One region of the Streptomyces sp. Pv4-95 genome, then DNA from elsewhere that is predicted to be linked to it. Evidence: riboswitches for the same ligand, from Rfam matches in the RefSeq annotation. Region 1 holds a riboswitch; the other holds the start of a gene.

Region 1 (7,771 bases):
GCCTCGGCGCGAATGGTGGCAAAGGACTGGCGGTAGATCGCCGCCCCGTCCTTCTCGTAGTCGAACACTGTGCCCTCGGGGTGGTGGGTCATCTGATGGGTCGTGCGGTCGGCTGTGCGGTGAGCTGTGCGGGGAGCCGCGGGGTCGGGTGCTGCGGTGGGTCGTGCGGTCATGGAGCTGCCGGCGGGGGCGCGGTGGCTCCGGAGACGGCCGCGGCGACGTCCCGGAGCCGGGCGGTCGTGCCGGCAGGCGCGTCGTCGTCGGCGGCGCTCCCGGGAACGGGCCGCCGGCCCTCCGGTCCCACGACGGACACCTCGTAGCCGTCCTCGGTCGCCAGGACGTCGACCCAGGTGCCGTGCGGATGGCCGCAGCGGCGTGCGCAGCCGGACCAGTGGACGGGGAGCCCCGGCGGGCCCGCGGGGGAATCGGCGATCACGGCGGCGGCGTCGGCGCGGACGTCGCGGAGTGACTTGGCGCAGCCGGGGCGGCCGGTGCAGGCGCCCGTCCGGTGCCAGGGGGAGGCGGGGTCGGTGAGGAGCCCGGCGTCCGCCAGCTCGCGCAGCCGGGGCGCGGACGCGGCGGCCGGCAGCCCGGGGACGATCACACCGCGCCATGGGGTGACCCGCAGTACGCCCGCTCCGTCTTCGGCGGCCACCGCGGCCAGCAGCCGCCACCGGTCGACGGTCAGCCGGCCCAGCGGGGCGAGGACGGACAGGGCGTGGGGGCCGGGGGAGCCGTCCGGTTCCGCGGGCCCTTCGACGACGCCGGGGACGGGGACGTTCGTGTGGTCGGGAGCGGGGCGGGGCTGTTCCGGCGCCGGGACGTACGCGGCCGGAATGCCCGCGGTCCGCATCGCTTCCGCCGTGCCGCGCGCGGTCAGGGCGTGCGCGGCGGGCAGCTCACGTATCCGCCAGGCACCGCTGCCGCTCGCCGCGGCGGCGCCGAGGAACGCCTCGGCGGCGACGAGCGCGGCGCGCGCGACATCCGGCCCGCAGATCCGCACGGCCGCCGGGTCGTCGCCGACGTACAGCAGCGCACTGCTCCCGGCGGTGGCTTCCGCCACAGTCCCCCGCGCCTGCCCGCACGGTTCTGCGACCAACCTCACATCACCGCCGAGCGCCGTCACATCTCCCCTGCCGTCGTCCAGGACGAAGAGGAAACGGCCGGAGAGCGCCGTCGCGGACGTGCTCGCGCAGAGCAGGCCGTCCAGCTGACGGGCCCACAACCGCACGTCAGGCGGGGTGCGGCGGTCCAGACCCGCGAGCGGGGAGGCCAGGATGTTGCGGACGCGTTCGTGGCGTTCGGAGGGCAGCAGGCCCGCGTCGCGCAGCAGCTCCGCGAGCTCCCGGCCGCAGTCCTCCGCGAGGCCGCGCAGTTCCACGTTGCCGCGGGAGGTGAGGGAGAGGTGGCCGTCGCCCAGGCGCTCCGCGGCGTCGGCCAGCGCCGATGCCTGCCGGGCCGTCAAGTCGCCTGCGGGCAGCCGGACTCGCGCCAGGCTGCCGTCGTCGGCGGAGTGCAGCCGCAGCGCTCCCGGGCAGGCGTCACCGCGGTCCCGGAGGGGCGGTGCGGCCGCAGTGGGCCGGAGCGAGGGGGAGGGCGGCATGGCGGCGAGCATACCGACGTCGGGCAAGGGCGGACCGGGGGAGGCGGGCCGGGGGCGGGGCCCGCGCGGGCGGGCCCGGAGGCGCTCTCCCCCGCCCGGCACAGAGCCCTTACTATGCAGGTCGGTGGGTCGGCTGATCCGCCGGACGCCAGCGACGGCGCCAAGGGAGGAAGCCCGGTGAGAATCCGGCGCGGTCCCGCCACTGTGAACCCGTTCCACGGGTGAGCCAGGAACTCCCGCCGTCCTCCTACCGCCCGGGGCGCGGACCCCGAGGAAGGCCTGACGCCGCATGCTGCAATCTTCCGGGGGGCGGCCCCCGCGCCTCCGCGCAACCACCGGGCCGCAGGGCGTGACCCGTGAGATCTCGCGAGGTGCATCCCTGTGATCCTGCTGCTGTCGACGTCCGACACCGACCTGCTGAGCGCCCGTGCCGCCGCAGGCCCCGTGCCGTACCGCCTCGCCAACCCCGCACGCCTCGACCTCGACGAGCTGCCCGCGCTGCTGGAGGGCACCGACCTGGTCGTCGTCCGCCTGCTCGGCGGCATCCGCGCCTGGCAGGAGGGCCTGGACCTGCTGCTCGCCCAGGAGCGGCCGGTCGTCGTCCTCACCGGTGAACAGGCTCCCGACGCCCAGCTGATGGAGGCGTCCACGGTCCCGGTCGGCATCGCGGCCGAGTCGCACGCCTACCTCGCGCACGGCGGCCCCGCCAACCTCGACCAGCTCGCCCGCTTCCTGTCCGACACGGTGCTGCTGACCGGCCACGGCTTCGAACCGCCCGCGCCCGCCCCCACCTGGGGACAGCTGGAGCGCCCGGACGCCCGTACGGACATCGAGGGCCCGCTGGTGGCGGTGCTCTACTACCGCGCCCACCACATGAGCGGCAACACCGGCTTCGTCGACGCGCTCTGCGGCCGGATCGAGGAGGCGGGCGGCCGCCCGCTGCCGCTGTTCGTCGCCTCGCTGCGCGCGCCCGAACCGGAACTGATCGACGCCCTGCGGCCGGTCGACGCCATCGTCACCACCGTCCTGGCCGCCGGCGGCACCAAGCCCGCCGAGGCATCGGCCGGCGGCGACGACGAGTCCTGGGACGCCGGCGCGCTCGCCGCCCTGGACGTACCGATCCTCCAGGCCCTGTGCCTGACCGGGTCGCGCGCCGCCTGGGAGGAGAACGACGAGGGGCTGTCCCCGCTCGACGCCGCCTCGCAGATCGCCGTCCCCGAGTTCGACGGCCGGCTGATCACCGTCCCGTTCTCCTTCAAGGAGGTCGACGAGGACGGACTGCCCGTCTACGTCGCCGACCCCGAGCGGGCCGCCCGGGTCGCCGGCATCGCCGTGCGCCACGCCCGCCTGCGCCACATCCCGGCCGCCGACAAGCGCCTCGCGCTGGTGCTGTCCGCGTACCCCACCAAGCACTCCCGCATCGGCAACGCCGTCGGCCTGGACACCCCGGCCAGTGCCGTCGCCCTGCTGCGCCGACTGCAGGCGGACGGCTACGACTTCGGCGCCGAAGAGGTCCCCGGACTGGTCTCCGGCGACGGCGACGAGCTGATCTACGCCCTCATCGAGGCCGGCGGCCACGACCAGGAATGGCTCACCGAGGAGCAGCTCGCCCGCAACCCCGTCCGCATCCCGGCCGCCGACTACAAGCGCTGGTACGCCACGCTGCCGCAGGAGCTGCGCGCGTCGGTGGAGGAGCACTGGGGCTCGCCGCCCGGCGAGATGTTCCTCGACCGCTCCCGCAACCCCGAGGGCGACATCGTCCTCGCCGCCCTGCGCCGAGGCAATCTGCTGATCCTCATCCAGCCGCCGCGCGGCTTCGGCGAGAACCCGATCGCGATCTACCACGACCCCGATCTGCCGCCCTCGCACCACTACTTGGCGGCCTACCGCTGGATCGCCGCCTCCCAGGACGACGGCGGCTTCGGCGCGGACGCGATGGTCCACCTCGGCAAGCACGGCAACCTGGAGTGGCTGCCCGGCAAGAACGCCGGCCTGTCCGCCGCCTGCGGCCCGGACGCGGCGCTCGGCGACCTCCCACTGGTCTACCCCTTCCTGGTCAACGACCCGGGCGAGGGCACCCAGGCCAAGCGCAGGGTGCACGCCACCCTCGTCGACCACCTCGTGCCGCCGATGGCCCGCGCGGAGTCCTACGGCGACATCGCGCGCCTGGAGCAGCTCCTCGACGAGTACGCCGCCATCTCCGCCATGGACCCGGCCAAGCTGCCCGCCATCCGCGCGCAGATCTGGACGCTGATCCAGGCGGCCAAGCTCGACCACGACCTCGGTCTGGAGGACCGCCCCGACGACGACGGCTTCGACGACTTCCTGCTGCACGTCGACGGCTGGCTGTGCGAGGTCAAGGACGCCCAGATCCGCGACGGTCTGCACGTCCTCGGCGGCGCGCCGGAAGGCCCCGCCCGCGTCAACCTCGTCCTGGCCATCCTGCGCGCCCGGCAGATCTGGGGCGGCACCTCCGCCCTGCCCGGTCTGCGCGAGGCGCTCGGCCTGGACGAGTCCGCCGCCACCCGGACCGCCGCCGACGACACCGAGGAGCGCGCCCGCGCCCTCGTCCAGGCGATGGAGGACGCGTCCTGGGACCCGGCCGCCGCGGAGCGGGTCGCCGCCGAACTCCCCGTCGCCCAGCGGGAGGCGGTCACCGCCATCCTCACCTTCGCGGCCCGCGAGGTGGTCCCCCGGCTGGCCGGCACCACCGACGAGATCGATCACGCCGTGCACGCCCTCAACGGCGGCTTCGTCCCGGCGGGCCCCTCCGGCTCGCCGCTGCGCGGCCTGGTCAACGTCCTGCCGACCGGCCGCAACTTCTACTCCGTCGACCCCAAGGCCGTCCCGTCGCGGCTCGCCTGGGAGACCGGCCAGGCCCTGGCGGACTCCCTCCTGGAGCGCTACCGCGCCGACAACGGCGACTGGCCCACCTCGGTCGGCCTGTCGCTGTGGGGCACCAGCGCCATGCGCACCTCCGGCGACGACGTGGCCGAAGCGCTGGCGCTGCTGGGTGTCCGCCCGGTCTGGGACGACGCCTCGCGCCGGGTCACCGGCCTCGAAGCCGTCCCCGCCGAGGAGCTGGGCCGCCCCCGCATCGACGTCACCCTGCGCATCAGCGGGTTCTTCCGCGACGCCTTCCCGCACGTCATCGGCCTGCTCGACGACGCCGTACGGCTCGCCGCGGACCTCGACGAGCCGGCCGACGTCAACTTCATCCGGGCGCACGCCCAGGCCGACCTCGCCGCCCACGGCGACGAGCGCCGCGCCACCACCCGGATCTTCGGCTCCCGGCCGGGGACGTACGGCGCGGGCCTGCTCCAGCTGATCGACAGCCGCGACTGGCGCACCGACGCCGACCTCGCCGAGGTCTACACCGTCTGGGGCGGTTACGCCTACGGCCGGGGCCTCGAAGGCCGCCCGGCCCGCGACGAGATGGAGACGGCCTACAAGCGGATCGCGGTGGCCGCGAAGAACACCGACACCCGTGAGCACGACATCGCGGACTCCGACGACTACTTCCAGTACCACGGCGGCATGGTCGCGACGGTCCGCGCGCTCAAGGGGACCGCGCCCGAGGCGTACATCGGGGACTCCACCCGCCCCGAGACGGTCCGCACCCGCACCCTCGTCGAGGAGACGTCCCGCGTCTTCCGCGCCCGGGTGGTCAACCCCCGCTGGATCGAGGCGATGCGCCGCCACGGCTACAAGGGCGCCTTCGAACTCGCCGCCACCGTGGACTACTTGTTCGGCTACGACGCCACCACCGGCGTCGTCGCGGACTGGATGTACGACAAGCTCGCCCAGACCTACGTCCTGGACCCGGAGAACCGCGCCTTCCTCCAGGACGCCAACCCCTGGGCCCTGCACGGCATCGCGGAGCGCCTCTTGGAGGCGGAGTCCCGGGGCATGTGGGAGAAGCCGGACGCCGAGACGCTGGCCGCGCTGCGCCAGGCGTTCCTGGAGACCGAGGGTGACCTGGAGGGCGAGGACTGACCTGCCCGGCGCCTCGGTGATCTGCCCCGCGCGGGCAGATCACCGAGGCGGCGGCCGTTGCGTGCCGTGAGCCCCTCGGCCTCTGGTCAGCCTCCGGTGACGGCGAAGTCCGGGCCGATGGTGAGGGTCACCTCGCCCGGCGTCGCCTCGGCCGACCCGCTCAGCTCGGCGTGGGGGAGGCGCGAGGCGAGGACGCGCGCCGCGGTCCTGAGGTCCGCCGGGTAGGTGACGGCGGTCTTGCCGGCGGCCGGGGCGTTGCCGGTGGTGGTGACCGTGAACCCGAGCTTGCGCAGCTGTTCGGCAGCGGCGGCGGCCCGGCCGGGGGTGCCGGTCCCGTTGAGCACGCGGACGCGTACGGAGTGCGCGGTCACCGGGCTCTTGGCGGCCTGCGCCAGCTTCTTCTTGCCGGCGGCGCCGATCTCCCGGTCGTGGGCGAGATCGCTGAACAGGTCGCCGGCCTGCGGGTACTGCCAGACGACATTGGCCCGGTCGGTGGGCACGTCGGCCTCCCGGGGGTAGTTGGGCACGGTCAGGAAGGTCAGCCGGTCACTGGGGACGTCCTTGACCGTCGCGGCCAGGTCGTAGAGGGGCTTGAGGCCGGCCAGGTCCTTGTCGGTGGTGATCGACTTGGTGGCCGAGTCCAGGAAGTCGTAGAGCTCACCGGGACTGGTCAGCTTCGACTGGGCGCGGGCGGCCAGCGCCTTCATGAACTCCTGCTGCCGGCCGATCCGTCCGAGGTCGGAGCCGTCGCCGACGCTGTAGCGGGTACGGACGTAGCCGAGCGCCTTCTCGTCCCTGACGTTCTGGCAGCCGGCCTCCATGTCCAGGTGGGCCTTCTTGTCGTGGATGGCGTGCTCGGGGCAGACCCTTATGCCGCCCAGGGCGTTGACCATCCCCTTGAAGCCCTGGAAGTCGACCGAGGTGAAGTGGTCGATGCGCAGACCGGTGTTCTTCTCCACGGTCTTGATGGTGCAGGCCGCGGCCTTGCCGATGTCGCCGCCCTCCCCGCCGATCGAGAAGGCTTCGTTGATTTTGAAGTGGTGCGGGGCGGAGCTGCTGCCGTTGCTGCGCCGGCACGCCGGGATCTGCACCCAGGAGTCCCGCGGGAAGGACACCGCGGTGGCCCACTCGCGGTTGGCGGCGATGTGCAGCACCATCAGCGTGTCCGACTGCATCGTCGTCAGGCCCTTGCCGTACTTGGCGTTGGCGCCCGCGCGGCTGTCGGAGCCGACCACCAGGATGTTCTTCGAGCCGGGGCTGAGGTTGACGGGCCGGTCGCCGCCGAGGCCGATGTCCGCGCCACGGATGTTGGCGTCCAGGTGCTGGTAGATCCAGGCGCCGCCGCCGGTGACCGTGAGCAGCAGCGCGCCGAGCACACCGGCGGACCAGGCCACGATCCGGCCGCGGCGGGTCATGCGCACCCTGCCTGCCTTGCGGGGGCCGCGACCGGCCCGGCGTGCGGAGCGAGCGGGCGGACGCGGTCCGCCGGACCTGCGGCGGGCGCCGCCGTCCGTCCCGGACGTACGGGAGGCGTCAGCGGCCCCTCGGTCGTCCCGCTGGTAGGTCTGCCTGTCATGCACGGCCGGTGGCCCTTCTGGTCCTTCTGGTGCTTCGTGGGGGAGGGAGCGGCAACGGCGGCCGGGGGCGGGGGCGGAGAAGCGGGCGAGGGCCGGTGGGAAAGGGGAGCGGTCAGATGCCGGTGCTGGTCACCAGCCGTACCGATTCGGGGTCGTAACGCAGCCACCGCGGGGCGCTGCCGCCGGGCAGGGTGCGCAGCCGGCACCACAGCTCGCCGGCGCCGTCCGTCCACCAGGCGCTGATCCGGCCCAACTGCCATGTGCCGTCCGGGGAGTGGACCTCCACGGGTTGATAGACCCATCGCACCTCCGCCTCCGGTGGCGGGCAGTCCCAGGTCAGGAGTCCGCACCTCGTCGCCATCTCCCCCTCCGGCCGCGCCTGTTGCATCCGCCGGAAACTCTACCGGCAGTATCTACAAGACTGTAGAAGTTGCCCGAAATGCATCGGAACAGCCCGAGAAATCAGGAGAGTCAGAGATCAGTGTGCCCGCACAAGGGCGTGACCGCTCCGAGAACGACGAACGGGGCTACCGCCGTGTTGGGCGAAAGCGGCAACGGTGCGTGGGGCGCGTGGGGAGTTGTGGGCGCGCGGGCC
Region 2 (7,771 bases), 3.8 Mb from region 1:
TTTTTGTGCGGCCCGTCCCCGATGCCCGAGGGCGGCCAGCTCCGTCAGCGCGCCGCCGGCCCGGCGGACCGGATCCAGGACGCTCTCCGGATGCTGCGGCAGATGCGCGGCCCGGCCCGCCCGGGCCGCGGGACGCCCGGCAGGTGGCAGGAGCAGGAGGTCCGTGCCCGCCAGCAGGACGCGTCCGGCCAGCCGCACGCCGCTTCGGGAGGCACCGAGCACCGCCAGGCCGAGCGTCGTCTTGCCGCTGCCCGACGGACCGACGACGGCAGTGACGGCGCCCGCCGGAACGGTCAGTCCGACCCGGTCCAGCAGTGGGCGCTCCGCCCCGTCGGCATGCGCGGAGACCTCAGGGACGTCCAGCAGTGGCAGGTGTGCGGAGCCGGTCACCGGCCTCTCCTCTTCCGTGCGAGGGTTCGGTCCACGAGCAGGTTGCCTCCGATGCACAGCGCCGTCAGCAGGCCGGCGGGCACCAGCACAGCAGCGGGCTGGGTGAACAGTGCGTCGCTGTTGCGCTCGATGAGGACGGCCCAGTCCGGCGACGACGCGGGCAACCCCAGGCCGAGGAAGTTGGCGGACGCCAGTAGGTAGAGCACCACGGAGAACCTGCCGCCCGCGTCGGTGGCCAGGGGAGCGGCCAGTTCCCGTGCCAGATGCCGAAGATGGATGTACGCCCAGCCGCGCCCCTGCATCCGCAGTGCCTCGACGACCGTCCGGCTGCCCGGCGCCAGCGCGGCGCCGCGTACCAGGCGTGTCACGGCAGGGACTTGCAGCACCCCGGCGACCGTCACCAGCCAGTACCAGTTGCGGTGTCCCGTCGCGGCCAAGGTCATCAGCACCAGCAGTCCGGGGAAGGCGAGCAACAGGTCCAGCCCGCGCATCACCGTCTCGTCGAGGCCGCGCCGGGGGCCGGCGGCCAGCAGCCCCAGCGGCACCCCCGCGGCCATGCCGACCAGCAGCGCGCCAAGGGCGCTGCACAGCACCGAAGCGCCGCCGTGCAGCACGAGCCACAGCACATCGCGGCCCAGGACGTCCGTACCGAGCGGATGACCCGCGCCGGGCGGCTGCGACGGCAGCGCACCCTCCGCCGACGGCACGGCCCCCGCCACCCACGGCCCCGACAACGCTGCGACCACCGGCACTCCGAGCAGCACCAACGCCGTCCACGGACGGCGAGGCCGGTAGGCGCCTGCGGCGCCGGCCTTCTCCCGCAAGGTCACGCCGTCACCTCCCGGCGCGGTGCCAGCCGATGGGCGGCCAGGTCACCGGCGAGGTTCACCGCGACGGCGGTGCCGGCGAACAGCAGCGCGTACGTCTGCACCTGGGGAAGGTCCCGGTTCTGCACCGCCTCGACGAAACCGCTGCCCAGCCCGTGGAAGCCGAACACGGATTCCACCAGTACGGCGCCGCCCAGCAGCCCCTCCACGCAGCGGGCGAACTGCTGTGTGGCGGGGCCCAGGGCGTTGGGCAGCACATGGCGCAGCACCACCGTCCGCTCCCGCATCCCCAGCAGCCGAAGGTGCTCGGCAACGGCGCCGTACCGCTCCGCCGCCACTCCGACGCGAATCTGCCGGGCCAGGTCACAGAGATGACGAGCCGTCAGGACGATGACGGGCAGCACCAGTACGGCAGGTTGCGCCACCAGCGCGGCGGTGTCCATGCCGACGGCGGTGGCCGGCAGCAGCCCGGCCGTCAGCGAGACCGAGGCGACCAGCAGCAGTCCGAGCACGAACTCCGGTACGGCGTGCAGCAGAAGGGCGGCGGTGTTCAGCGTCCGGTCGACGCGACTGCCCTCCCGCAGCCCCGAAACCGTGCCCAGCAGCGGAGCCAGAACCGTCACCAGCACCAGTGCCGGTATCCCCAGCAGCAGCGTCACCCCGAAGCGACGGCCGACGTCGTCGCCCACCGGCAGCCCGGTGGTCAGGGAAGTGCCGAGGTCACCGGTGAAGAGGTCGCCGAGCCAGTGTCCGAAGCGGGTCCAGGCCGGCTCGTCCAGCCCCAACTGCCTTCGCAGCGCCACCACCTGTTCGGGAGTACCGAGTTCGCCGCGGAGCACGTCGGCCGTGTCTCCGGGCAGCAGCGACCCCACGGCGAACACAGCGACCAGTACCACCAGGCACTGAATGACTGCCAGTAGTGAGCGCCGCAGGACGTAGGCGCACACCTCAGCCCACGCGGACCCGGTCGAACCGGGCCCAGTCGTGCGAGTTCGGCGGTGCGGCGCGCAGTCCGCGGACGGACGGGCCGATGGCGTCGTTGGCGTCGGAGAACGCCCACACCAGCAGCCCGGACCCGTCGCGGGCGATCTTCTGGGCGCGCGCGAGCAGGGCCAGCCGTCCTTGCTCGTCCCGGGTGGTACGGGCGCGTTCCAGCAACGCGTCGAAATCCTTCGAGGCGTACTGCGTCTGGTTGCGGGCAGCTCCGCCGCGGACCCGCTGCTGGAGGAAGTCGGATACGGGCAGCGTGGAGGTGGTGTTGAAGGCGGCGACGCCCTTCGTCTTGATCTCGCTGAAGTAGGTGCTGGAGGCACGGGTGTTGGAGGTGAGCCTCAGCCCCACCTCGCGCAGCTGGCGTGCCATCAGGTCCGCGGCAGGCTCCCATGCGGCGTCGACGGAGCTGGTCTCCACGGTGATCTCCAGCCCGTTCGCGCCGGCCTCCTTCACGAGCCTGCGCGCCTTGCCGATGTCCCGCTCGCGGGGTTTGAGGTCGTCCGGGTAGCCGCGCAGGCCCATGCCGAACAGGTCGTTCCCCGGCTCGCCGTGCCCGGCGAGGGCGACACGCACCAACGCCTCCCGGTCGAGCCCGAGTTGCACGGCCCGCACCAGCCGGGGGTCGTCGAACGGCTTTCGGCCGGTCCGCAGCACCAACTGCTGGGCGGTGGCCCGTTCCGCGGTCAGCAGCCGCGTCGAGCCCTCCTTCTTCAGCCGTTCCACGGAGGCGCCGGCCATGTCGGATATGTAGTGGACCTGTCCGGACAGCAGGGCGTTGAGCCGCGCCGACTCCTCGTTCGCGGGGACGATCTCCAACTCGGCGATGTGCGGGGCGCCGTCCCAGTGGTCCGCCCAGCGCCGGTAGCGGGCGGTACCGCCGGGCGTGAAGGAGACGTAGGTGAAGGGGCCGGAGCCGACGGGCGTGCGGAAGTCCTTCGTACCGTCGGGGATGATCTCGGTGCCCGGGCCGGCGAGGACGCTGGGGAACTCGAAGTTCGGCGCCTTCAGCACGAAGACGACGGACCGCTCGCCGTCGGCTTTTCCGGCGTCGAAGTCGATCGCGGAGAGCAGCTGTTGCGAGGGGGAGCCGGTGTCGGGGTCGGCGGCACGGCGGTAGCTGTAGAGGACGTCCTTTGCCGTCACCGGTCTGCCGTCGTGGAACTCCGCCTTGCGCAGCCGTACGCGCCACCGGGTGCCGGAGGCGTCGCTCTCCCAGGACTCCGCGAGCCGCCCGCGGACGGACATGTCGGCCGCGTAGGTGCCCAGCGTGTCGTAGAGGGCCTTGGCCCGGGCCTGGTCGACGAAGTTCGGGGCGACGTGGGGGTCGAGGGTCTCCTGGGATCCCCCGGCGGTGAACGCGGCGCGGAACCGGTCGCTGCCTCCGCCGTCCCTCGTGTCCCCGCCGCAGCCTGTGAGCAGGCCGGACGCGGCCAGCGCCAGGGAGCCTCCGGCGGCCAGCACCCCTCGTCTGCCGAGTTCGGGCCGTACCGGCTCCGTCCGGGCATGCGTCGTCACAATCGATCCTCTCCGGGGTGTCCTCGCCCCTGCTGTCGGACCGGCGACGGGTCAGTCTCCTGGCTCCCGGATCGTCACTCGCCTCCGCCTTCCCATCCGCGTCCGCGGACAGTGACATGCGGGAGGTTCGCTCCTCGGTCACAGTGGCGGGACCGCGCCGGAATCACACCGGCTTCCTGGTCCCCGTCGCCTCGTGCACTCATTCTGGCGCACGGACAGGGGAACCGGGGCCCAGGGGTCGTTCCCCGCAGGACCCGGGACGAACGAGTTGAAGCGGCTGGAGGGGCTGTCGGGGCGGCGCCGTGTGGGCTCGGCGATGTGAACGGCCGGCTCAGTGCCCGTGGGCAGGGTTCGGACGTCGGAGGTGCACAAGAAGGCTTGCAAAGAGGGTTCCGGAGTGGTCAGTTCAGTCGGGAAGGGGGGCCGGCACTTCGGCGGGGTGGTGGGGACCGAGGAAGACGGCCACTCCCTGCCCTCCGGGTGCGGGGTGGGTGGCCTGGCGCCAGCCGAGTCGCCGGTAGAAGGCGACGGCGCGTTCGGCGCGTACGGAGGTGAGCAGCCACGAGCGGCCGTGTGCCGTCTCGGCGTGCAGCGCATCCAGCAGGCAGGCACCCAGGCCACTGCCGCGCGCCTGTGTGTGCACGGCCAGTTCGTCGATTTCCTGGGCGCCGCACAGCCAGGCAGTGGTGCGTGCGGCACCCAGAGCGGCGGCCGCCTGCGGGTAGCAACGGGTGGTGGGGAAGGGGGCGGGAGTTGTCCAGGCGGTCGCGAACCCGAGCACGGTGCCCTCGTCGAGTGCGAGCGCGGCCCGGAACCCGGGGCGTCGCACATCGTCGGCCAGTCGCAACAGGTACCCGTCGGCCGGGGTCGGACCTTCCGCCCACGGAGGCCCGCCGAAGGCATCGGCATATACGGTGCGAATGCCGTCGGCGTACGACTCCAGCTGTCGGCCGGATACAGCGCGGACCACGCCGGCCATCAGGACACCTTCACGGGGACCTTGCGGGCGACCGGGTGCAGCGCGGCGTACTCCAAGGGCGCTGACGGATCGATCGAGACGTTCAGCGGTGCGGGCTCGGCGCCCGCCCGGACCAGGAGATCCCCGATAGCGGCGATCATCGCGCCATTGTCCGTGCACAGCTTCAGCGGCGGCACGCGCAGGGTGACTCCGGCGGCCGCGCAGCGCTCCTCCGCCAGCGCCCGGACCCGGGAGTTGGCCGCCACCCCGCCGACCACGACCAGGGTGCCCACGCCGTGCGCGGTGCAGGCGGCCACTGCCTTGCGGGTCAGCACATCGGCGACCGCCTCCTGGAGCGAGGCGGCACCGTCGGCCACCGGCAGGACCTGTCCCCGATGCCGCTCCGCCCACCGTGCCGCGGCGGTCTTCAGCCCCGAGAACGAGAAGCCGTACGGATCATCCCGCGGCCCGGTGAGTGGCCGGGGGAAGGCGACGGCGCGGGCGTCGCCCTCGCGCGCGGCCCGGTCGATGGCCGGACCGCCGGGATAGGGCAGCCCGAAGACCCGGGCGACCTTGTCGAAGCATTCGCCGGCCGCGTCGTCGAGCGTGTCGCCGAGGTGCACGATCGGATCCCGGGCCAGATCGCGTACGAGCAGCAGCGAGGTGTGCCCGCCGGAGACGATCAGCACCATGCAGGGGTCGGGCAGCGGACCGTGCTCCAGGGTGTCGGCGGCGACATGCCCCGCCAAGTGGTGCACGCCGTAGAGCGGGACGCCCAGCGCATACGCCAGCCCCTTCGCGCCGGCCAGTCCGACCTGAAGGGCGCCCGACAGCCCCGGACCGGTCGTCACCGCGACCGCCCCGATGTCGGACATCCCCAGTCCGGCCTGCTCCAGCGCCTGCCGGACGACCGGATTGAGCGCCTGGACATGGGCGCGGGACGCGATCTCCGGCACCACTCCACCGAACCGGGCGTGCTCGTCCATACTCGACGCCACCGCATGCCCCAGCAGCCGGCCGTCCTGCACGAGCCCGGCCCCCGTCTCGTCACAGGACGACTCAATGCCCAGCACCACGGGCGTCCCACGCATGCCCTTCTCCTCTCGCACCGCGCCCAGACTAATTGCACCAAAATTGTTATTGCGAACAGTATGCAATAAGCCCGGGCGGTCCCTCGGGCGGGGAGTGGGCCCTGAGGGCAGGGGAAAGCTGCGGCGGTGAGACACAGGGATGCCGGCGGGGCGAGCGCAGGCTTCAGTGCTCAGGGAGCGCGCCGCGCACCGCGTGGTGCACGGAGCGGGCCAGGCGGGCACCCCACAGCGAGCGTGGCCCCGCGAAGGCATGGACCTCGTCTCCCGGCCCTGCGGTACGAGGACCTTGGCCTCCGTGGCGGTGGCGACCGCGTTGACCAGGGCCGAGTCCGAAAGCGGCACGGGCAGCGCGGCGATGATGTTGATCGTGCCCGGCTCCAAGGGCACGGGTATGCCCTGCGCCGGCGAGGCGGCCCAGCCGCGAATCCTGACTCCTGCGGTCGCAACGGCCTCGGTTCCGCCGTCCTCCGCGTGGACGTACGCCTGGACGTCCGCAGCGGTCATCAGCCCGACGCCGGTGCCGTGCGCTCCTGCCTCGCCCGCCAGCTGTTTCAGGTGCCGGGCGGGGTCGGTGCGCCGATAGCCGTGGGCGACTTGGGCGTTGAGAACCCAGGCCCGTTCCCCGATGCCGCCGCCGAGCACCGCGCTGCTGATCATTCGCCAACCGGGCCCGGCCGACCACATCAGCGCCTGTAGCTGTTCCCCGTCCTCGATCCGACTCAGCTGCCGCACCGGCATGAGAACGGCAGTACGCGGCGGCGGGATGGTGGCGGTCACCGGACTGAACTCCTCGGGGGCGAAGGCTGCCCGATCGTACTCGGCGGACCTCACCTCACCCGCCGCCTGCACCGGGTTCCGCTACGTCCCGGCCGATCGCGGGGCGATCTCAGATCGGGCGGAAGCCTGTCGGCGGTCGAGTCGGCCCCCTCCGGTGCAGGGGTCGGAACACCGGAGGGGGCCGGAGCCGATCATGACCGGCCGCGCCCTTGGTCAGGGGGAGCCGTCATGTGCCGGTGGGCTCAGCGGCGGTTCCAGCCGGCGTGCTTCCTCTCCATGTTGTGGTGCTTGCCGCCCCACTTGTCATCGTGCTTCTTGCCCCAGTGGTGGCCGGAGCCGTTGACGCAGGTATTGCCGAACGCCGGGTTCAGCGCCCCGAGCGCACTGACGCTGTTGCCGCACACGTTGACCGGGATGTGCACCGGGACCTGGGTGACGTTGCCTGAGAGCACTCCCGGGGACCCGGCAGCGACGCCGTGCGCGCCGCTGTCGGCGGAGGCGATCGACGCGCCACCCAGGACTGTGGTGGCGGCGAAGGCGGCAAGAGCGGTGAACCGCACGATCCGTGACATAGCGAAATGCCTTTCCGGTCGAGTGGGAAGCGGCGATGCTGCCGCTTCCCGTCATGCCGCATTCGGGGCCGGCAGCGGGAAGGTTGGTTCATGGACGGGCGATTCACCCGATCGGACGCGATGGCGCAGGAGCGGGGCATGCCGGGCGCTGCTTCAGCGCTCTGTGACGGAAAGGAGGCTCAGGCGCAGGTGGGGCGGCGGCGCGTCACAACACGTGATCGAGATCGCACGCAAAGAAATGGTTATTTGTGCGCTCCGGGCCCATCCGGGAGTGGAGTGGGCTCCGAATAAAGGGCAGTTGGAAAACGACAGCGGCTTCCGGTCTTCCGGAAGTCGTGCCGCCCCTCAGAACGCTCGGCGGCACCCAACCGCCCTCTTGGTCACCGCGACAAAGGTCTCGTCATGACTGCCACCCTCTCCACCAGCGCATCCATCTCTCCCGACACCCGGCACCCAGGCGTGGACGACCAGTGGCAATGCGCGTGCTGTTTCGCCGAGAGGCCGGAGGAGGTCTCGGCCACCCGCGATGCCACCCGCGGATTCTTCGATCAGGTGCACCCGGGAAACTCGGCCGACGTGGAAGCAGCGGCCCTTGTGGTGTCCGAACTCGTCACCAATGCCATTAGGCACGGTCATGGGCCCGGCACT

Evidence for each region. A riboswitch is a leader RNA that binds a small molecule or an ion and turns the genes downstream of it on or off. The one in region 1 is predicted to bind cobalamin.
Region 2: another riboswitch for cobalamin. It lies ahead of QOM21_RS35765 (ABC transporter substrate-binding protein); the one in region 1 lies ahead of cobN (cobaltochelatase subunit CobN).

What each region holds. Positions count from the first base shown of each region.
Region 1 covers NZ_CP127172.1:4,294,984-4,302,754, forward strand. Annotated here, with positions in the region: gene QOM21_RS18810 (precorrin-8X methylmutase) at 1-92, opposite strand, end outside; gene cobG (precorrin-3B synthase) at 170-1,603, opposite strand; cobalamin riboswitch at 1,728-1,860, shown strand; gene cobN (cobaltochelatase subunit CobN) at 1,985-5,599, shown strand; gene QOM21_RS18825 (LCP family protein) at 5,686-7,014, opposite strand; gene QOM21_RS18830 (hypothetical protein) at 7,289-7,537, opposite strand.
Region 2 covers NZ_CP127172.1:8,132,003-8,139,773, forward strand. Annotated here, with positions in the region: gene QOM21_RS35750 (ABC transporter ATP-binding protein) at 1-390, opposite strand, end outside; gene QOM21_RS35755 (ABC transporter permease) at 387-1,220, opposite strand; gene QOM21_RS35760 (ABC transporter permease) at 1,217-2,164, opposite strand; gene QOM21_RS35765 (ABC transporter substrate-binding protein) at 2,166-3,725, opposite strand; cobalamin riboswitch at 3,778-3,906, opposite strand; gene QOM21_RS35770 (GNAT family N-acetyltransferase) at 4,132-4,704, opposite strand; gene tsaD (tRNA (adenosine(37)-N6)-threonylcarbamoyltransferase complex transferase subunit TsaD) at 4,704-5,774, opposite strand; partial or broken gene QOM21_RS35780 (adenosylcobinamide amidohydrolase) at 5,938-6,551, opposite strand; gene QOM21_RS35785 (chaplin) at 6,794-7,123, opposite strand; gene QOM21_RS35790 (ATP-binding protein) at 7,526-7,771, shown strand, end outside.